Regions from separate parts of the Diaphorobacter sp. ED-3 genome, predicted to be linked through region 1. Evidence: predicted binding sites of a transcription regulator. Region 1 holds the regulator's gene; each other region holds the start of a gene.
What was found. The regulator FNR, encoded in region 1, switches genes on or off when oxygen is low (the NO sensors DNR and NnrR bind a similar motif). The targets are predictions, from matches to a motif close to TTGATNNNNATCAA.
Positions count from the first base shown of each region.

Region 2: PCQ86_RS03165 (type IV pili methyl-accepting chemotaxis transducer N-terminal domain-containing protein) is a predicted target of FNR. The motif match lies at 1,676-1,689, and genes of this name have one in related genera.
Region 3: PCQ86_RS04170 (CZB domain-containing protein) is a predicted target of FNR. The motif match lies at 2,074-2,087, and genes of this name have one in related genera.

Region 1 covers NZ_CP115182.1:1,233,426-1,240,742, forward strand. Annotated here, with positions in the region: gene ccoO (cytochrome-c oxidase, cbb3-type subunit II) at 1-312, shown strand, start outside; gene PCQ86_RS06000 (cbb3-type cytochrome oxidase subunit 3) at 327-464, shown strand; gene ccoP (cytochrome-c oxidase, cbb3-type subunit III) at 494-1,408, shown strand; gene ccoG (cytochrome c oxidase accessory protein CcoG) at 1,493-2,935, shown strand; gene PCQ86_RS06015 (FixH family protein) at 2,997-3,275, shown strand; gene PCQ86_RS06020 (hypothetical protein) at 3,352-3,639, shown strand; gene fnr (fumarate/nitrate reduction transcriptional regulator Fnr) at 3,680-4,423, opposite strand; gene hemN (oxygen-independent coproporphyrinogen III oxidase) at 4,595-5,977, shown strand; gene PCQ86_RS06035 (sulfite exporter TauE/SafE family protein) at 5,981-6,700, shown strand; RNA gene ssrS (6S RNA) at 7,107-7,286, opposite strand.
Region 2 covers NZ_CP115182.1:633,079-640,395, reverse strand. Annotated here, with positions in the region: gene PCQ86_RS03165 (type IV pili methyl-accepting chemotaxis transducer N-terminal domain-containing protein) at 1-1,642, opposite strand, end outside; gene PCQ86_RS03160 (adenosylcobalamin-dependent ribonucleoside-diphosphate reductase) at 1,813-4,254, opposite strand; gene PCQ86_RS03155 (ChaN family lipoprotein) at 4,545-5,399, shown strand; partial or broken gene PCQ86_RS03150 (putative bifunctional diguanylate cyclase/phosphodiesterase) at 5,427-7,317, opposite strand, start outside.
Region 3 covers NZ_CP115182.1:852,163-859,479, forward strand. Annotated here, with positions in the region: gene gspF (type II secretion system inner membrane protein GspF) at 1-877, opposite strand, end outside; gene PCQ86_RS04165 (LLM class flavin-dependent oxidoreductase) at 939-1,970, opposite strand; gene PCQ86_RS04170 (CZB domain-containing protein) at 2,167-2,691, shown strand; gene PCQ86_RS04175 (GspE/PulE family protein) at 2,822-4,210, opposite strand; gene gspD (type II secretion system secretin GspD) at 4,223-6,568, opposite strand; gene gspN (type II secretion system protein N) at 6,573-7,317, opposite strand, start outside.

The DNA of each region.
Region 1 (7,317 bases):
TTCCAATGGGGTAGCAAGCGCACTGGGCCCGACCTGCATCGCGTGGGTGGAAAGTACAGCGATGAATGGCATCGCATTCACCTGAACAATCCGCGCGACGTGGTGCCCGAATCCAATATGCCCGCCTATCCCTGGCTGGAAAAGAACCAGATCGATCCTTCCGTCGTCGCTCCTCGCATGAAGGCATTGCGCACGGTCGGCGTCCCGTATACGGATGAGGAGATCGCCAGCGCCGCCGAGCAGGTCAAGGGCAAGACAGAGATGGATGCCGTGGTGGCCTATCTCCAGGTTTTGGGCCGTGCGCTCAAGTAATCGAGGAACTGGTCATGGACATCACCACCATGCGTATCGTGGCCACGCTGGCGTCGCTGGCGTGTTTCGTGGGCATCTGGTTCTGGGCCTTCATGCGCCGCAACCGGGCCCGGTTCGAGGAGGCAGCACAGTTGCCCTTCGCCGAGGACTGAAGAAGTCTCCACAAGAAAAGAGATAACCCATGAGCGATTTCACGAGTAACTTCTGGTCCTTCTACGTGGCCGGAATCACCATCATCGGTATCGTGGCCTGCGGCTTGCTGCTGTGGATCACGTCCCGCAAGAAGGTCGAGGCTACGGCCGACAACACCACCGGTCACGTCTGGGACGAAGACCTGACGGAAATGAACAACCCCATGCCCCGTTGGTGGATGTGGCTGTTCATCATCACGCTGGTATTCGGCGCTGGCTATCTGGCTGCCTATCCAGGATTGGGGACCTTTAAGGGTAAGTTGGGCTGGACGCAGCTGGGCGAGTACCAAGCCGAAGTGGACAAGGCTAACGCAGAGTTGCAGCCTCTGTATGCGCGGTTCGAGGCCATGCAGCCCCAAGAGATGGCGGCCGACGCAGCGGCCATGGCAATTGGTGAGCGTCTGTTCATGAACAACTGCGCGCAGTGTCATGGTTCCGATGCCCGCGGCAGCAAGGGCTTCCCCAACCTGGCCGACGGTGACTGGCTGCACGGCGGTGCGCCTGATCAGATCCAGAAGACCATCCACGATGGGCGCATTGGCGTCATGCCTCCCATGGCGGCCGCCGTGGGCTCGCCGGAAGATGTGCGCAACCTCGCCCACTATGTCCTGAGCCTGTCGGGAAGCCCGCATGACTCCCTGAAGGCGTCTCTGGGCAAGTCGAAGTTCACTGCGTGCGCTGCATGCCACGGGATGGACGGCAAGGGCAATGTGGCCCTGGGTGCCCCTAATCTGACGGATGACATCTGGCTGCATGGCTGGGGCGAAGCTGCCATCACCGCTATGATCAACAATGGCAAGACCAACGAGATGCCTGCCCAAGCGGGCAAGTTGACCGATGCACAGATCAAGGTGTTGACGGCATACGTCTGGGGTTTGTCCAATAAGGCCGGCGCCCCGCGCTGATGCTCCCTGTGCGGCCGGCTCCCCGTCGAGGGGCGCCGGCCGTTTTGCGTTTTGGAAGTTGCACTTCCTTTTTGAGATTCCACCATGAAGCCAGCCGAAGGTCAGCCCCGTAAGGTGATTCCTATCACGCCAGTGGGGGCCGAAAGTTCGCAGACCGAGGTCATTTCGCTCTATGAGGCGCAAAAGAAAATTTATCCACGCTCGATAAGTGGAGTGTTCGCCCGTTGGCGTTGGGCGATGGTGTTTCTGACACAGCTGGTTTTCTATGGCCTGCCATGGCTGGAGTGGGGCCAGCGCCAAATGGTGCTCTTTGACCTCGGAGCACGCCGTTTCTATATTTTTGGTTTGGTGCTTTACCCGCAGGACTTCATTTATCTGACGGGTTTGCTGATTATTTCCGCGCTGTCGCTTTTTCTGTTTACCGCAGTGGCGGGACGCCTGTGGTGCGGCTTCTCCTGTCCCCAGACCGTATACACGGAAATGTTCATGTGGATCGAGCACAAAGTCGAAGGCGACCGCAGTGCCCGTATGCGCCTGGACAATGGTCCGTGGACATTTGAGAAGATCTGGAAAAAAACTGTCAAGCAAGCCATTTGGATTGCGGTCGCGTTCTGGACCGGCTTCACCTTCGTGGGCTATTTCGTTCCGATTCGCGAGCTGGGGGAAGAGTTGCTGGCCCTGCAAGGAGGGTGGCAGATATTCTGGGTGATCTTCTATGGGTTGGCCACGTACGGCAACGCAGGATTCCTGCGCGAGCAGGTGTGCAAATACATGTGCCCTTATGCGCGTTTCCAAAGCGCAATGTTCGACAGGGACACGCTGGTCGTCTCTTACGATCCCGAGCGCGGCGAGCCTCGCGGGCCCCGTAACAAGACCGTAGATCACAAAGCTGCGGGACTGGGTGACTGCATCGATTGCACGCTGTGTGTCCAGGTCTGCCCAACGGGTATCGATATTCGCAACGGACTGCAATACGAATGCATTGGTTGCGGTCTCTGCGTGGACGCTTGCAATACCGTGATGGATAAGATGAAGTATCCGCGCGGGCTGATTCGCTTCTCGACGCAGAACGGCGTCAAGAACCACTGGACCCAATCGCAAATGCTCAAACGCGTGCTGCGACCCCGTGTGTTGTTCTATTCAGCGGTGCTGGTGGTGTTGTGCATTGGCATGCTGGCCAGCTTGGTGGTACGCACGCCGTTGAAGGTGGACATCGTGCGCGACCGCGCTGCGCTCTCGCGCATCGTGGCGGGAGGCAAGCTGGAAAATATCTACCGGCTGCAGATCATGAACGCCACGGAGGGGGCGCAGCGCTACACCATCAGCGCCCACGGTATGGAAGGGCTGGAAGTGGCGTCCGAGACCGTAATTGACATTGGACCGGCGGAATCCCGATGGGTGGTTGTCCGTCTTCAAATTCCGTATGGCTCAGCATCTCCTGGATCGCATACGGTGTATTTCGATATTCAAGCGCAGGGTGATAAAGCCCAAGTGGCAGAGAAATCCGTGTTCCTTGTACCCCGCTGAAGGCGGTCGTGGAATGCAAATGAACAAGCTGTGCTCATAAATGAGCGAGGAGTTGGTATAAATGCCGAGTAATTTCCCCATGAATCTGGAAGACGCAGGAAAGCCTTGGTGGACGTTTGGCCATGTCTGGCTTGTCATCGCGGGGCCGGTGATTGTCATCATTGCGGGCTTCGTGACCCTCTGGCTGGCCGTGAGCCAACCCGACCCCGTCATCGCGGAAGACTATTACCAACGGGGGTTGAACATCAACGAGACCCTGAAGGAGTCAGGAGGCGACATGACGCCTGCCATGAAGGGGCGCAACCATGCAGCTACTCCGCTGGAGGACCAACCGCGTTGACCGGCAGGGCGAGTCCTCTTTGCATGCCGGAGAACAGATGCTAGGCTGTCAACTACACCTGCTAGGAGATGGGCGAATGTGGATGCAACGATTGATGTGGATCGCGTGGCCGGCCTTTTTGATGGCGGGCGTCATGGAAATGGTGGTGTTCGCCTTCGTGGATCCAGAAGCGCTGCAGTGGTTTGATCAACCCCTGCATCTCTCGCGCGAAGGTGTGTATACCATCGCCTTCTTCACGTTCTGGTTCGTACTCATGGCTTCCAGCGCATTGACGACGCTGTTGTCACTCTCGCCCTTTGAGTTGAATCGCTGCCCCGTGCCCAAAGGGGCGCGGCCGGCTGATTGCGCCAAATACGTTTCCTGATCTTTCCGCCGATCAGTTATGAATCAGCAAAAACCCAGGCTTAATGGCAGGCTTGCTGGCTGTTGACAATGCGCTTCAGCGCATCGGTATCGACGATGCGCACATGGCGCTGTTTTACTTCCACAATACCTTCTTCCACGAACTTGGAAAACGTGCGGCTGACGGTTTCCAGTTTCAATCCCAGGTAGCTGCCGATCTCTTCGCGTGTCATGCGCAGCACCAATTCGGATTGTGAGAAACCCCGGGCATGCAAGCGTTGTACGAGATTCAACAGGAATGCGGCAAGGCGTTCCTCGGCACGCATACTCCCCAGCAACAGCATGACCCCATGCTCGCGAACAATCTCGCGGCTCATGATCTTGTGCACATGGTGCTGTAATGCCGTTACTTCGCGCGACAACTCTTCAATACGATCGAAAGGCATGACGCATACTTCGGCGTCTTCAAGCGCTACCGCATCGCAGGTGTGGCGGTCACTCACGATGCCATCCAGGCCGATGATCTCGCCAGCCATTTGAAAACCCGTCACTTGATCGCGACCGTCTTCGGTGGCGACACAGGTCTTGAAGAATCCGGTGCGGATGGCAAAAAGGGATGTGAAGGGTTCACCGTTCCGGAAAAGCGTGCCGCCACGCTTGATCTTGCGTCGTACAGCAACAATGTCATCGATGCGCTTGAGTTGCTGGTCGTCCAGACCCACGGGCATGCACAGCTCACGCAGATTGCAGTTTGAGCAGGCAACTTTGATGGTCTGGAGATTCGTATGCATGGGAACCCTGTTCATGGCTTGAGCTTACCTCTGAACGGCTGGGAGACATGGAATGCCGTAGGCCGCCGGACGACTTTGAGCCGAAGTCAAATTGTCGCCACAAGGACCTCATGGGCGCTTGATCAACGTCAAGGACTCATGGGGGACTCTACGGCACAGTGATATGAAAGTGCAAGGAATCCCGTCATGACCGTTGTTACAACAGAGCTCCTGCGTCGCTTTGACGTCCCAGGGCCGCGCTACACCTCTTATCCGACTGCTGATCGTTTTGTCGAGGCCTTTGGCGAGCGGGAATACATCCTTGCGCTGCAGCAGCGTCGCGTGGGGTCGGTAGCCAAGGCGATGCCGTTGTCGCTTTATGTCCACATCCCGTTTTGTGAATCGCTGTGCTATTACTGCGCGTGTAACAAAATCATTACCCGGCATCCGGAGCGGGCAGAGGTCTACTTGCGTTACCTCAGCCGTGAAATCGACCTGCATACGGCGCACTGCGGTGTGGGTCAGCATGTGAGCCAGCTGCATTTCGGCGGAGGCACGCCTACTTTCCTGACGGATGACGGTTTGCGCGAACTGATGGGCATGCTGAGGCGCAGTTTCGTCCTTGTTCCTGGGGGGGAGTACTCCATAGAAGTGGACCCCCGGACCGTGGATGAAGCGCGGCTGGGATTGTTGGCGGAGCTGGGTTTCAATCGCCTGAGCTTTGGCGTGCAGGATTTCGACCCTGAAGTACAAAAGGCCGTGCACCGCATTCAGCCTGCCGAAAAGGTGTTCGCGTTGGTCGATGCGGCTCGGAAGCTCGGGTTTGAATCGGTGAACGTGGATTTGATCTACGGGCTGCCGCGCCAGACACCGGAGTCGTTTGATCGCACCTTGGAGCAGGTAGCCGAGTTGCGGCCAGACCGGATCGCGCTGTATGCGTACGCTCACTTGCCAGAACGCTTCAAGTCGCAGCGACGCATCATCACGGCCGAGTTGCCCATGGCTTCGGCCAAGGTGTCCATGTTGGCCCGGTCACTTGATGTGTTCCAGGAAGCCGGCTACGTCTACGTGGGCATGGACCATTTCGCTCTGCCAGACGATGCGCTGGCGGTGGCCAAGCGGCAAGGCAGGCTGCACCGCAATTTCCAAGGCTATAGCACGCAGCCCGATTGCGACCTGATTGGTCTGGGCGTTTCTGCCATCGGGCGCGTGGGCGCTACTTACAGTCAAAATGTGAAAACGCTGGACGAGTATTACGACTGCATTAACCAGGGGCATTTGCCTGTGGTGCGCGGGCTGGCGTTGACCAAGGACGACTTGGTGCGTCGCGCAGTCATCATGGCGTTGATGTGCCAAGGTGAATTACTGTTTGAGCCGTTGGAACAGTCCTGGCTGATTGATTTCCGCAGTTATTTCGATGCGGAATTACAGCAACTGCAAGAAATGGCGGCTCAGGGCTTGGTGAAAATCAGTGATGAGGGCGTTGAAGTCACGCCCATGGGATGGTATTTCGTGCGCGGCGTGGCCATGGTGTTCGACAAGTATCTGCAGGCTGACCGTAACCGCGCTCGCTTTTCCCGGATTATTTGATCCATGCTGTGGGCGCTGGCCACGACGGCCTTCCTGATGGGGCTGATGGGAGGGGCTCACTGTTTGGCGATGTGTTCTGTTCCCTGCGCGGCGCTTACGGGGCTGGGTGGCACGCCGGACGCCACCCACACCATTCAATGGGCGTCCCGCCGCGGAATCCTCCAACGGGTAGCGCAGTTTCACGTGGGGCGCCTGATTGGCTACGGCGCCGCAGGGGCGGTGGTTGCGCTGGCTATGGAGCAACTCGCATGGCTGGGGCAAAGCACCTCGGCATTGCGCCCCCTTTGGACGCTGATGCACGTGCTCATCCTCGCGTGGGGCGGGATGATGATGGTGCAAGCGCAGCAGCCCTTGTGGGTTGAGCGGGCGGGGCGTGCTGCCTGGGCGAAGGTCAAGCCCTTGGTCTCTCGGCCTGGCGGGCTCCTGACCGCGGGTGTGGCCTGGGCGCTCCTGCCATGCGGCCTGCTGTATACCGCACTGTTGACTGCCGCTCTCAGCGGAAGCGTGCTCCGCGGAGCCTTGTGCATGGTCCTGTTTGGCGTGGGAAGCGGTGTATGGCTGGTGCTGGGGCCGTGGACATTTGGCCGCATTCGCGCTTGGATCGGCGTGAAGGGTGGGGCGTGGGGGTCTCGGCTGGCAGGTGGTGTGCTTTTTTCCCTGGGTGCATGGGCGCTATGGATGGAGGTTGTCCATGGGCAGCCGGCGCCGTGGTGCGTGCCCTGAAAGCAGCGTTTTGTGGAACCACAGCGGCTCTGCGAAGCATGCCGTGGCAAGCGAATGGTGCAAACTGAGACGCTCAGGCGTGACGTATCGCTGTCAGATCTCTACCAGCGGAAGTGACGAGTCTGTTCTCATCGACGTGGAGAAATCCAGCTACCCATCGCTGCCTTACTGGATGCGCCACCGTACGTCTGGGGCGCGCGCTGCGTATCAGTGAGGTTGCCGAAGGAATGGGAACGCCCGAACCACGCCAGGATATTTGGCATCGGTGCGACGACTACCAAGGTCTGCTCTGTGCCTTGCAGATGGGTGGGTTGCGCGCGCTGGCCGCGGAGCGCCGGATTTTCTGAGCAGGTATTGAGGTCACTGGCACTCACCCGGAGCGAGGGCGCAAGCGATTACCGGAGAAAAGGTGTCTGCGAATGCCACCGGACCGGCATCCTGAACCGGGGGTTCAGGTGGGCGAGGGCAGCCAGGCGTTGGGTTCATCTGACGCGAGATGATCACGCTCACCGGGCGATGTACCAAGCCCGTGCTCAATGAGCATTGGTTCAAGGAAATATAAAGCCCGGCAGCACCGCAGACATGTTCATTGTAGTGGGCTGCCCGTGTGCAGCCAG
Region 2 (7,317 bases), 600 kb from region 1:
CGGCGTGCTTGCGCACGTTGGACAAGGCCTCCTGCAGGATGTGCAGCACCTGGATCTGCACGTCCTGCGCCAGCGGCAGGCCGTGCCCCGCCATGCTCAGCGCCGTGGCCGCGCCGGTCTGGTGTTCGAACTTCGAGAGCGTGGCGCGCAGCGCCGCTTCGATGTCCTCGTCCTGCGTGCGCGTGCGAAAGTGCACCAGCAGCTCACGCACGTCGGCATAGCATTCGCGCACACCGGTATCCAGCTCCGCCATGCTGCGGTCACGCGCCTCGGTGTTGTCCTTCGCCACCGCGTCGCGCAGCAGCTGGGTTTGGATCTTGAGAAAGGCCAGCGACTGCGCGATGGAGTCGTGCAATTCGCGCGCAATGAGGCTGCGCTCCTGCGCCACCGCTGCCTCGCGCTCCAGCGCCGAGGCGCGCAGGCTTTCCATGGAAGTGGCCAAGTGATGCGCCATGGTGGACAGCAGCTCGCGCATCTCCGCCGACAGCTCCAGCGGACTGCGATACAGCAGCGTGACCTCGCCCAACAGGCGCTGGTGCATCTGCACCGGGATACTCACCACCGTCTCGAAGCCGGCCTCGCGGCAATGCGGCAACTGCAGGCCCCCGACAGGCATGATCGGAATCACACGCATGCGCGCCTGGCCCTGCGCCTGTCCGCATTCGCAGGCGCCGGTGACCACGCAGTGCTCATGTTCCACCAGCGACTGGGGCAGCCCGTCGGAGGCCAGCAGCACGTAGCGCTCGTTGGCTTCGTCCGACCAGCGCACGGCCGCCGCGTCGCACCCCGCCACGCGGCGGATCTGCTGCACGAAACCCTGGGTCAACTCTTCCAGGCTCCCCGCCTCCGCCGCAAGGGCGCTCACCGCATACAACGCCGCCAGGCGCTGGTTGCGCACTTCGATGGTGGCGGTCTTTTCGCGCACCTTGCGCTCCAGGTCCTCGTGCGAGGTCTGCAGCGCATGGGCCATGAGGTTGAAACCCGCCGTCAGCTGGCCGAACTCGTCGTCGGCTTCCACCTCCAGGCGCGTGCCCAGGTCGCCCTTGCGCAGCCGCGCCAGGGCCTGTTGCAGCCGCGTGACGGGGTTGAGTACGAGCAGGTAGCTCAGCGCCATGAAGGCCACAGCCGAGCCGATGGCCAACGCCACCATGAACAGGTGGAACAGATGCAGCACCGCCGTGAGGCGCACGATCTGGATCTCGATGGCCTCGACGAAGCTGTCCAGGTCCAGCACGAAGGCATCGGCACGCGCCACGGCCTCGGCGCTGCTTTCATAGTGCGCGGCGGCTTTCCAGTCGTTTTCGATGAGCAGCCACTGCCGCCGGATGTGTTCGTAGCGCTCGCGCGTGTCATCGCTCCAGGGCACGAACAGCGGCCGGGCGGGGTCACCCGTGCGCAGCAACTCCAGCCCTTCGTTGAAGCGCGTTTCCAGCCGCGCGAATTCCTGGGGCGACTCGTTCTGCTGGGCCAGCACCATGCGCAGCATGTTCATGCGCAGGCGGCCCGCCTCGTTCACCGCAGCGGCGCCCCCCTCCAACTTCCAGGTCACCCACAGCGTGAAGCCGATGGATGCCAGCGCCACCAGCAGGAACACCGTGCCCATGGCCAGCAGCTTGGTGGACAGCGTGGACTTGTTGCGCATGGCGGCAGTGTAGGCACGCGCTTTCGAAATGTCTTGATGGAAGTCAAGTTCGCTCAAGCAGACGGCCGCGGCATACAAGCCAAAACATGCCTTTGCGCGCTCCCATCAAGCGCAAACAGCTATCATATTGGTAGCAAATGCCCTGGCATTGCCAGGGCATTCCGGTGTACTCAGCCGCAGCTGCCCAGGGCGCCGCACTGGGTGCAGTAGTCGCAGCCATCCTTGCGGATCACGGCGTGGGCACCGCACTCATTGCACTTCTTGCCGGCCATGGCCGGAGGCATGCCGGTCGCGGGCGCTGCGGCGGGCTCGTCCAGCGGCAGCACCTGCTGCTGCGGCATGGCACGCTGGGCCAGGATGTTCTGCACGGCATACGCGATGGCGGCCACCTCGGAGTCGTGCCACAGCGGCACGTGGGTGCCGTCGGCCTTCTGGTGCGTGCCCAGGCGCACGGGGCCGCGGTCCCAGGCCACCTTGCGCATGTCGGACAGCGCGCGCTCCAGGAAGCCGCCGCGCGCGGCCAGCGACAGCAGGCGCATGCTGGACGTGATCCACTGCTGCGATTCGCCGCTCTGCCCCACGGGCATGAAGAACTCGATGGCGCGGTCCACCGTGCCGCCGCGCCCGTCAGGCACGGGCAGGAAGGAGACGATCAGGTACAGCGTCTTGTGGCCTTCCTGCGTCCAGTACTCCAGCTTCTCCGCCACGGCCGACAGGCCGCCCGTGGGACGGCTCTCGATCATGGTGCGCATGGGGTCCACCACCACCGGGGCGGGCGCGGCCTCGGGTGCGGCGGCGGGGGCCGGCGCTGCGGCGGGCGTGACTTCCAGCACGGCGCCCAGGATGCTGTTGGGCCGGTAGGTGGCCAGGCCCTTCAGGCCCGAGTGCCAGGCCTGCATGTACAGGCCCTTGAAATCGGCGTAGGGGTAGTCCTCGGGCACGTTCACGGTCTTGGAGATCGCCGTGTCCACGAAGGGCTGCACGGCCTCCATCATGGCCACGTGGTCGGCGGCCGCCATGTCCATGGCGCTCACGAAGTACGCAGGCAGATGGTTCACGTCGCCGCCCAGGGTCTTGTATAGACGCCAGGCGTAGTCCTCCACCACATACTCGCTCTTGCTGCCGTCGGCCTCGCGCTTCCTGCGCGTGTAGGTCCAGGAGAACGGCGGCTCGATGCCGTTGGAGGCATTGTCGGCAAAGGCCAGGCTCACCGTGCCCGTGGGCGCGATAGACAGCAAGTGGCTGTTGCGGATGCCGTGCTTGCGGATGGCCTTCTGGATGTCCGCGGGCAGGCGGCTGGCGAAGGTGCCCTTGGCCAGGTAGCCATCGGCGTCGAACTTGGGGAATGCGCCCTTTTCCTTGGCCAGTTCCACCGACGCGCGGTAGGCCGCGTTGCGCATGCGCTCGGCGATCTGTACCGCCATGTCGCGCCCTTCCTGGCGGTCGTAGCGCTTGCACAGCATGGCGAGAGTGTTGCCCATGCCCGTGAAGCCCACGCCGATGCGGCGCTTGGCCGCCGACTCGGCCTGTTGCTGCGGCAGGGGCCAGAAGGTCACGTCCAGCACATTGTCCAGCGCGCGCACCTGGGTGGCCACGGCCTGCTCGAAGGCATCGAAGTCGAACGACGCCTCGCCATGCAGCCCGAACGGGTTGCGCACGAAGCGTGTGAGGATGATCGGGCCCAGGTCGCAGCAGCCGTAGGGCGGCAGCGGCTGCTCGCCACACGGGTTGGTCGCCTGGATGGTCTCCGTGTAGTGCAGGTTGTTGTCGGTGTTGATCTGGTCCAGGAACAGGATGCCGGGCTCAGCGAAGTCGTAAGCCGACTTCATGATCGTGTCCCACAATTCGCGCGCGCGCACCGTGCGGTACACCCACTGGCCGTCGGCACGCTGGTGTGCGCCCTGGGCCTGCAGCTCCGCACCGGGCGCGGCGCCATGCACCAGCTCCCAATCACGGTCCTGCTCCACCGCTTCCATGAAGGCGTCGGGCACGCCCACGGACACATTGAAATTGTTCCAGCGGCCCGGCGTACGCTTGGCGGTGATGAAGTCCAGCACGTCCGGGTGGTCGATGCGCAGCACGCCCATCTGCGCGCCGCGGCGCGCGCCCGCACTCTCCACCGTGGAGCAGGACTGGTCGAAGACGTTGATGTAACTGCAGGGGCCCGAGGCCATGGAGGCCGTGCCCTTCACCAGCGCGCCGCGCGGGCGGATGCGCGAGAAGTCGTAGCCCACGCCGCCGCCGCGGCGCATGGTCTCGGCGGCCTCGCGCAGGGCCTCGTAGATGCCGGGGTAGCCCGCATCGTCCACGCCCTGGATGCAGTCGCCCACGGGCTGCACGAAGCAGTTGATGAGGGTGGCCTGGATGTCGGTGCCGGCAGCGCTCATGATGCGCCCCGCCCCGATGGCGCCGGCACGCAGGTTGTCCAGGAAGCGCGCCTCCAGGGCCTGGCGCATGTCCTCGCGCTCGACCGAGGCCAACGCCCGCGCCACGCGGCGGAATAGATCCTCGACATCGCTCTCGCCGTCTTTGAAGTATTTCTCCTTCAGCACATCCATGCTGATGGGTTGTGTAGACAGGGCGGGGGCAAGGTCGGTGATTTCACGCTGCATGGAAGGGGCTCCGAAAGGATCTAACTGACGTGCACGCCGCGACCCAAGCGCGGCGGCAATTCTCGATTTTCACACCGCGCGGGACGCTTCGCCGCGAACCTTACATGAAGACCCTGCGAAGTCGTTGTCGCCTCGGCGGTCACGCGGCCGTGCAGCCTAGTTGCGCTCTCCGTTTCCTGTAGCACGCCAGCCGCCCGTGGCGCGGCCCGCCGCAAATTACGGCCCAAAGCGCTCCTCATGCAAGTCACATTTACGCCCGGTTGCAATGTCGCCACGTCCTACCATTGGGCATGCCAACCCTACCGCTGTACCGCTTTCTGCTCGCCACGCTGGCTCTGGCATTCGCCGCCGGCTGTACCACACTTCTGGAGCAGTCGGCACCAACCACCGCGGGCAACGCCGCCTGGGACGCCCAACTGGAGCGCTGGCCGCCCGTGGACGCCCTGCTGCTGGGCGAGCAGCATGACGCCGCCGCCCACCAGCAGTGGCAGCGGCACACGGTCCAGTGGCTCGCCGCGCGCCAGCGCCTTGCGGCCCTGGTGTTGGAGATGGCGCCCGAAGGCGCGGGCACCGATGGCCTACCGCCGGACGCGGACGCTGCCCAGGTGCGCGCCGCGCTGCAATGGGATGAACAGGCCTGGCCCTGGGACCGCTATGCGCCGGTGGTGATGGCTGCCGTGGCCGCGGGCGTGCCGGTGCGCGGCGGTAACCTGCCGCGCAGCCAGATGCCGCAAGCCATGCGCGACACCGCGCTGGACACGCACCTGCCTCCCGCCGCGCTGGCGCGCCAGCGCACCGCGATCGAGGAGGGCCACTGCGGCCTGGTGCCGGCGCAGCGGCTGATGCCCATGGTGCGCATCCAGTTGGCGCGGGACGCCCGCATGGCGCGCGCCGTGCAGGCCGCCCACCGCCCCGGCCGCACGGTATTGCTGGTGGCGGGCTTCGGCCATGTGCAGCGCAGCCTGGGCGTGCCCACGTGGCTGCCGAGTGATTTCACGTCAAAAGTGGCAATAGCCCAAGCGGGACAAGCGCGAGCAGCTATTGAAAGCGAAGCGGATTACGTCCACCGCACACCGGCGCTGACGCCCCACGACCCGTGCGCGGAGCTGCGCGAGCGCTGGCCCGGCCCGCCGCCCGCGCCGTAGCGGACGCTGGCCCCAGCCCGCGCTCGCTCAGCCCGCCATGCCGTTGTGCGCCTGCAGCAGCCGGGCGAACTCCTCCACCGGCAAGGGGCGGCTGCACAGGTAGCCCTGGTAGGCGTCGCAGCCGCGCTCGCGCAGGAACGCCAGCTGCTGCGGCGTCTCCACCCCCTCGGCCAGCACCGACAGCCCCAGGCTGTGCCCCATGGCAACGATGGCGGCGCTGATGGCCATGTCGTCGGCGCTGCGGGGAATGTCGCGGATGAAGCCCTGATCAATCTTGAGCACGTCGATGGGAAAGCGCTTGAGGTGCGCCAGGGACGAATAGCCGGTGCCGAAGTCGTCCACCGCCATGCGCACGCCCAGCTGCTGCAGCCGCTGCAGCACGGCGCGGATCTCGTCGGGCCGCTCGGCCAGCACCGACTCGGTCAGTTCCAGCTCCAGGCAGCGGGCCGGGAAGCCGCTGGCCTTGAGCGCCTCGCCGGCGCAGGCGGCCACGTCGGTCAACTGGAACTGGCGCGGCGAGAGGTTGATGGCCAGGCGGATCTCCGGCAGGCCGTCGGCGCGCCAGCGTTGGCCCTGCTCGCAGGCGGCGCGCATCACCCACTGGCCCAGCGGGCCGATCACGCCCGAGGTCTCGGCCACGGGGATGAAGCGCGCGGGCGAGATCATGCCCTCCTGCGGGTCCAGCCAGCGCACCAGCGCCTCGGCCCCCATGATCCGGCCGGTGGCGATGCATACCTGCGGCTGGTAGTACAGCCGCAGGTGCCCCTGCGCCAGGGCCACGCGCAGCCGCGCCTCGATCTCCAGGCGCTCGCGCGCGGCCTGAATGAGCGATTCGTCAAAGAAGCAATACGCGCCGCGCCCGCGGGCCTTGGCGCCGTACACCGAGGAATGCGCGCCCTGCAGCAGCGCCTCGGTGGTCCGCGCATGCCCGGGGAACATGCAGATGCCCACGCTCACGCCCACCACCACCTCGATGCCATCGGGCGTGCACCAGGGCGTGCTGGCCGCGGCGATCAGGTGCCGCGCCACGGCTGCCGCGCCGTCCGCATGGCGCAGGTGGCGGGCCAGCACGGCGATCTCGTCGCCGGCCAGCCGCCCCAGCAGATCGCCCGGGCGCAGGCTCTGCTCCACCTGGCGGGTGTGTGCCTGAGCACCTCGTCGCCCACGGCGTGGCCGTAGCTGTCGTTCACGTCCTTGAAGCGGTCCAGGTTCAGGAGCAGCAGGGCCATCTGCTCGCCGCTGTCCTGTGCCTGGCGCACGGCGCTGTCGAGCTGCTCGCCAAACCAGGCGCGGTTGGGCAGGCCGGTCAGCGGGTCGCAGTGCGCCAGGAACTCCAGGCGCTGGTGCTGGGCCTTTTCCTCGGAGATGTCGGTGAACATGCACACGTAGTGCGTCACCGCGCCGTCCGCGCCGCGCACGGCCGAGAGCGACATGCGCTCCGGGAACACCTCGCCGTTCTTGCGCCGGTTCCATATCTCCCCCTGCCAGTGGCCCGTCTGGCGCATGGTGTCCCACATGGCCTCGTAGAACGCCGGTCCATGCCGCCCCGACTTGAACACGCGCGGGTTCTGGCCCAGCAACTCTTCCTCGGTATAGCCCATGAGCCGCGTGACGGCCGGGTTGACCGAGAGGATGCGGCCGTCGGCATCGGTGACCACCACGCCTTCGATGGTGTTGTCCACCACCGTGGCCGCCAAGCGCCAGCGCTGTTCGCTGAGCGCCTGCGCGTCGCGCGCGGCATGCACTTCGCGCAGGGACTGCAGTACGCACACCAGGTGGTCGGGCTCGCTCTCCAGGGCCAGCACATGGCTCACGGTGCACAGCACGGGCAGCTGCGATCCATCGCGCTGGTTGCGGCACCAGCGCTCGCCCTGGTAATGGTCGATCTCGCCGGCGCGCAGCCGCTGCAGTTGCCGCT
Region 3 (7,317 bases), 380 kb from region 1:
GAATGGGCACGCCCGCGCCTGCCAGCATGGCCAATGTGCCGGCGAAACGCGCCGCGTTGTAGCCGCGCGCCAGCTTGCCGACGAGCGGCAGGCGCAACCAGGCGGCGTCGAATTTCTCGCGCAGCCGCGGCTGGGCCAGCGCGGCGCGGGCGCCGAACGCCAGCAGGACCAGCCCGCCCAGCAACGCCCAGCCGTAGTTGCGCACCACGTCGCTCAAGGCCAGCATGGCCACCGTGAGGAAGGGCAGGGCGTGCTTGGTGCCCGCGAATACGCTGGCCACCTGCGGTACCACGTAGCCCACCAGGAACAGCACGATGACGATCGCGATCACGGTGACGATGGCCGGGTACAGCGCGGCGCCGATGAGCTTGGCGCGCAAGGCCTGGCGCTGCTCCAGATCGTCCGCCAGGCTGTCCAGCACTTCGGCCAGGCCGCCGCTGGACTCGCCCGCGCCGATCACGGCGCAGTAGATGTCGGAGAACTCGCGCGGGTGCTGCGCCAGCGCGCGTGCGAAGGTGGAGCCGGCGTTGACCTCGGCGCGCAGCGCGGCCAGCAGGTGGCGCTGGCGCTCGTCGTCCGCCTCTTCGGCGAGCGCGGTCAGCGCACGCTCCAGCGGCAGGCCCGAGCCCACCAGCCCGGCGAGCTGGCGCGTCCACACGCCCAGCCCCGTGGCGTTGAACACCGGCCGCGTGAACAGCCGCTGCGCCAGCGTGGGGGGTGTTCCGGGGGCGGTGCCAGCGGCCAGCGCCTCCACATCCAGGGGCACCAGGGCCTGGGCGCGCAGCAGGCTGCGGGCGGCCTTGGGGCTGTCGGCCTCCAGGGTGCCGCGGCGCACATGGCCTTGGGCGTCCAGGGCTTCGAAGGAATAGGCGGGCATGCGGGAAAGTCAGCGGCGGTGGGCGAGCAGGGGCAAACTGGGCGGGCCGCAGTCGACCCGTTCAGCCCGCCATGGTAGCCGCTGCGGGTGACAGTGCCGCGTGCGCCTGGGCGGTGATCTCCAGCGAGCGCAGGCGCAGCGCCGGGTCGTACACGTCGCTCACCAGCATGAATTCGTTGGCCTGCGTGGCGGCCAGCAGCGCCTGCAGGCCCTCGCGCACGGTCTGCGGGCCACCGACCACGCCGACCGCGAGGAAGTCGGCCACGGCGGCGCGCTCCTGCGGCGCGAGGCTCTGCAGATAACCTTCTACGGGCGGCTGCAGCAGTCCGCGCTGGCCGGTGAGAATGCCCAGCACGCGCTGGTAGGTGCTGCTGGCCAGATACTGCGCCTCGTCATCGGTGGGTGCGGCGATCACGGGCACACCGATCATCACGTAGGGCTTGGCGCAGGCTGGCGAGGGGCGGAACAGCCGGCGGTAGATGTCGATGGCCGCGTGCAGCATGCGCGGCGCGAAGTGCGAGGCGAAGGCGTAGGGCAAGCCCATCTGCGCCGCCAGCTGCGCCGAGAACAGGCTGGAGCCCAGCAGCCAGATGGGCACCTGCGTGCCGGCGCCCGGCACGGCGGTGATGCGCTGGCCCGGCTGCGCGGGCGCCAAGAGCTGCTGCAGCTCGGCCACGTCGCGGGGGAAGTCGGCCTCGGTCTCCACGCGGTCGCGGCGCAGGGCGCGCATGGTGGCGGCGTCGGTGCCGGGCGCGCGGCCCAACCCCAGGTCGATGCGGCCGGGGTAGAGCTCGGCCAGCGTGCCGAAGGCCTCGGCCACCACCAGCGGCGCATGGTTGGGCAGCATGATGCCGCCCGAGCCCACGCGGATGGTCTGCGTGGCCCCGGCCACGTGGCCCACCAGCACCGCCGTGGCAGAGCTGGCGATGCCCGGCATGTTGTGGTGCTCGGCCAGCCAGTAGCGCTTGAAGCCCAGCGCCTCCGCATGCTGCGCCGTCTGCACGGCGACCTGCAGTGCCTGGGCCACGGTGCCGCCCTCGCGCACGGCCACGAGATCAAGCATGGAAAGTAAAGGTAGGGAATGTGTGGTCATGGCACCGATTGTGGGCAGCGGGTGAAATCCGTGCTGCGCCGCGGGTATGGCGGTGCAGTGGTCCCCGAATGATGCATAGCGTTTTGCTATTGATATACTGAATTTGTTTTAAATCAACACACGAAACATATTGTCACTTTTGGCGTCCTGTGCGACGCTGCCAGGAAGTGATGCACGGGGCGTGCGGGGGGTGTCTATGGGGTTCTTCAGCCGTTTGTTTCAGCCGCGTGCCGACGGCCTGGCCGCGCCTGAGGACTGGACTTCGCTGCCTGCGAGCGAGGCCAGCGCGCTGGTGCTGTACGACGAAGAGGCTTCGCGGCTCCTGGCGGCGTTCGACATCGAGGCTGCCATCGTCATGCACGAGCGCTGGCTGCCCTGGCTGGCCCAAGCGCTGGCGGGCGCGCGCGACGAACAGCTGCGTCCCGAAACGGTGGTGGACGACACCTGTTCCGAGCTGGGCCGCTGGCTGCACGGCAGCGGGCGCGTGGCGCTGGGGCACTTTCCTGCTTTCGACATGCTGATGCGCCGCCACCAGTACTTTCACCACCAGGCGGCTGTGCTGCTGACGCATCTGGCGCAGGGCGATCAATTGCGGGCCGATCAGGCGTTCAAGAGCTGCCAGCATGCGTCGCGCCAGGTGGTGCTGCTGCTCAAGGAGCTGCAGCGCGGGCTGGACCACGGGAAGCGTCCTCCCCAGCCGATGGCCGCAGGTGAACGCTGAAATGCGCTATTGATATAGGAGCTACTAGCGCTTGTCTGTAATGGTTTTCAATGCAATTCGTATTGAAAACCCAGTCTTGGCAAGCGCGCCGCGCTCCTGTTTTTGAAAGGCGCCGCTGCGGCCTGTCCGCTCAGTCGCGCGTCACACGCAGCACTTCTTCGCGGCTGGTGATGCCGGCGTGGATCAGCCGCTCGCCATCGTCGCGCATCAGCGTCATGCCACCGGCCAGGGCCTGGGCGCGCACCTCGGCCTCCGGGGCCTGGTTGTGGATCTGTGCGCGGATGGCGTCGTCCACCACCAGCAGTTCGAACACGCCGGTGCGCCCCGCGTAGCCGGTATGGCCGCAGTGCTCGCAGCCTGCACCGTGGCACTCGCCGCAATATTTGCGCACCAGGCGCTGCGCCAGCACCCCCAGCAGCGACGAGGACAGCAGGAACGGCTCCACTCCCATGTCGGTCAGGCGCGTGATGGCGCTGGCCGCGTCGTTGGTGTGCAGCGTGGCGAGCACCAGGTGGCCGGTGAGCGAGGCCTGGATGGCGATCTGCGCGGTCTCGAAGTCGCGGATCTCGCCGATCATGATCACATCGGGGTCCTGGCGCAGGATGGCGCGCAGGGCCTTGGCAAACGTCAGGTCGATCTTGGCATTGACCTGCGTCTGGCCCACACCGGGCAACTCGTACTCGATGGGGTCTTCCACCGTCATGATGTTGCTGCGCGCGGCGTCCAGCCGCGCCAGCGCCGCGTACAGCGTGGTGGTCTTGCCCGAGCCCGTGGGGCCGGTCACGAGGATGATGCCGTGCGGCTGCTGGATCAGGTGCGCGAGCCGCGCCAGCACCTCGCCCTGCATGCCCACGGCCTCCAGGTTCAGCTTGCTCTCGCTCTTGTCCAAGAGGCGCAGCACGGCGCGCTCGCCATGGGCGTTGGGTAGGGTGGACACGCGCACGTCGACGGCGCGGGTGCCCAGGCGCAGGCTGATGCGCCCGTCCTGCGGCAGGCGCTTTTCGGAGATGTCCAGGTCCGCCATGATCTTCAGGCGGCTGATCAGCGCGGCGTGCAGCGCGCGGTTGGGCTGCACCACCTCGCGCAGCGTGCCGTCCACGCGAAAGCGCACGCTGGAGTGGCGCTCGTAGGGCTCGATGTGGATGTCACTCGCGCCGTCGCGCACGGCCTGCGTGAGCAGGGCGTTGAGCATGCGGATGATGGGCGCGTCGCCCGCGGACTCCAGCAGGTCTTCCACGGCGGGCAGCTCCTGCATCATGCGCGAGAGGTCGGCGCCTTCTTCCACCTCGCTCACCACCGTGGCTGCGCTGGATTCGCTTTGCGAATACGCCGCGCTGATGCGCTGCGCCAGCGTGGGTGCGTCCAGCGGCATGAACTGGTGCACGGCATGCTTGCGCAGCACTTCGGACAGCGCGCCAGCGTCCGGCTGCGGGCCGTGCCACAGCACGAGCTGCTGGCCGTCGTCTTCCAGCAGCAGCTGGCTGCTGCGCGCAAATGCGTAGGGCAGGGGGTGGCGCATGCGGCGGGCCCCTTACTGCGGGCTGTAGGGCGACTGGCCCATGCTGGGCGGCGTGGTGGTGCGCGCGGGCGGCTGGGGTGCGAGCGGCGCCAGCGGCGCAGGTGCGGCCGCGGGCTGCACGGGCGCGGCGGGAGAGGCGGGGGCGGGCAGGGGCGGCAGCACTGGCGCCTCGGACACACCGCTCATCACCGTGCTGGGCGCGGGCTGCGTGCTTTGCTGCAGCGCTCGGATGGCCTCGTAGCGGTCCACCATCAGCGCGTCGCTGGTGGCGCTGTCGCGGATCACCATGGGGCGCAGGAAGACCATCAGGTTGGTCTTCTGGCGCGTGCGCTTTTCATTGCGGAACAGTCCGCCCACCACGGGCAGGTCGCCCATCACCGGCACCTTGTCCTGGCCCAGCGCATAGCTGTCTTCCAGCAGGCCGCCGATCACGATCACGCTGCCGTCGTCCACCAGCACCGTGGACTCGATGGAGCGCTTGCTCGTGGAGGGGCCGTTGGCATTGGACAGCGTGCTCTCCGCAACCTTGGAGACCTCCTGGTACATCGTGAGCTTGACGGTGCCGTTCTCGTTGATCTGTGGGCGCACGCGCAGCATCAGGCCTACGTCCTTGCGCTCCACGGTGGTGAACGGGTTGACCGCGCCGCCGCTGCCGCCGGTGTTGGCGTAGGAGCCCGTCACGAACGGCACGTTGTTGCCGATGATGATCTGCGCCTCCTCGTTGTCCAGCGTGAGCAGGTTGGGGGTGGACAGCACGTTGGCATCGCCCGTGTTTTCCAGGAAGTTGGCCAGCGCCCCGAGGTAGTACTTGCCGTTGATGCGCGGCGCGACGGCCAGGTTCATGCCGGCGGCCGGCTTGGCATTGGCGATGGAGGTCACGTTGCCGGTGGCCGCCGCCAGCGCCAGATCCAGGATGTTGCGTCCGGCCACGCTGGAGTTGTTGCCCAGCACGCCCAGCGTGCTGCCGTAATTGCCCAGCACGCCTTGCCACTGGATGCCGAACTCGGCCACCTTGTTGGCGCTCACCTCCACGATCAGGCTCTCGATGAGTACCTGCGCGCGGCGACCATCCAGCTTGTCGATCACGGCGCGGATCTGGCGGTACAGCGGCTCCGGCGCGCTGATGATGAGCGAGTTGGTCGTTGGGTCGGCCTGGATGATGCCGCCGGTGGACGGCTGGTTGGCATCGCTGCTGCCGCTGCTGCCCTGGCCCGTTCCCAGGCCCGAACTGCCCAGGCCCCCGGCATTGCCGCTGGCATTGGTGCTGTTGCCCAGGCCGCTGGTCTGGCCCAGGCCCGATGCGCCGGTCCGCGTGAGGCCGCCCGACAGGTTGCCGGCTCCCGTGCCGCCGCCGCTGCTGGTGCCGCTGCCCCCCGCGCTGCCCAGCGCTGCGCGCAGGGTGGTGGCCAGCTTCACGGCGTCGGCGTTCTTCAGGTACACCACGTGGATGTTGCCGCTGGCAGCGGAGCTGCCCGGCGCGGCCGGTTGGTCCAGCTTGGCCACCAGTGAGCGCACCAGCGCCACGCGCGCCGGGTTGGCCGCGCGCACGATCAGCGCATTGCTGCGCGGCTCGGCCAGCAGCGTGGTCTTGAACGAATTGTCGGTCTGCCCCTGGGCCACGCCCTGCGCAGTGCCTGTGGCAGTGGCGCTGCCGCCCTCGATCAGGCGCGACACCAGCGGCGCCAGGTCGGTGGCGATGGCGTGCTGCAGCGGGATCACCTCCACGTCGCTGGCGTTGGAGACGTCCATGGCCGCCACGATGCGCGCCAGGCGCTGCAGGTTGTCGGCGTAGTCGGTGATCACCAGCGAGTTGTTGCCGGGGTTCACGTTGATGGTGTTGTTGGGGCTGATCAGCGGGCGCAGCACCGGCACCAGGTTGGCCGCGTTCTCGAAGTTGAGCTTGAAGATCTGCGTGACGACCTGCCCGCCCGCGGGCGTGCCGCCCGCGCCGCCCTGGGACACGCTCACGTTGCCGGTCTGCAGCTTGGCATCGGCCTCGGGCACGACCTTGTACAGGCCCGCCGACTCGACCACCGTGAAGCCCTGCAGCCGCAGCGCGGCCAGGAACTGCTGGAAGGCCGCGTTGGGCTGCACCGCGTTCTCGGTCACCAGCGTGATCTGGCCCTTCACGCGCGGGTCCACCACCACGTTCTTGCCGGTGATGGTGGCCATGGTGCGCGCCACGGCCTCGATGTCGGCGTTGGCAAAGTTCAGCGTCACCGGCTCGCTGGGCCGCACGCTGCCGGCGCGCTGCCCGGAGGTTTGTGCATGAATTTGGCTGCTAACGCCCGTCAGTAAAGCGCTAGCAGCTATCAAATGAAGAGTGAACCGCAGGGAATGGCGGGGCAAGTTGGTCATAGGGTCAACCCACGGTGATGATGGAGCGCGCGCCACTGCGCCGCCCGATGATATTCAGTAGATTCGCCAGGGCCGCCTCCCGCCCGGGCGCGGCGCTGGCCTCGCCCGTGAAGCGCAGGCGTTTGCCCACCCACTGGCCGCTGCCCGACAGCAGCAGCGCGCCCTCCAGGGTGGACAGCTGCAGCGTGGGCGCGCCGCCGCCCTGCACCTGCAGCCGGTAGCTGCCCATGGGCCGCAGCGTGGACAGGCGCGAGGACAGGCCCAGCGCATCCAGCTGCACCTGGCCCTGCATTTGCAGGCGCCCCGCGGCCCATTGCAGCGCGAACGCCTGGGTGCGCAGCTGCAGGCGGCCCTGCGGCTGCACGGTGTTCCAGGGGGTGCCCAGGCCCGCGAGCGCCGCAGCCGGCCACTGGCTCTGGCCATCGGCCACCTGGGCGCGCACGGCACCCAGGCCCAGCGCCACCTGCACCTGCAGCGGCGCGGTGGCGGGAATGCAGCAGTCGGCCATCAGGCGGGCGCTGAGCCCGTTCCACGCGGGGCGCAGCTGCCACTGCAGCCGGCCGGGCAGGGCGGCCTGGTCCTGGCTGTCGGCGCCACCGGTCAGTACCAGGCGGGCCGAGCCGTTCCAGACGGTGCCGCGTGCCTGCTGCAGCTGCAGTTGCCCGCCGCTGGCCTGCTGCACGCCTGTGGCCAGCCAGCGCGCCGGGGCCCATAGCACCAGCGCGGGCAGCGCGCCCAGGCACACGCCG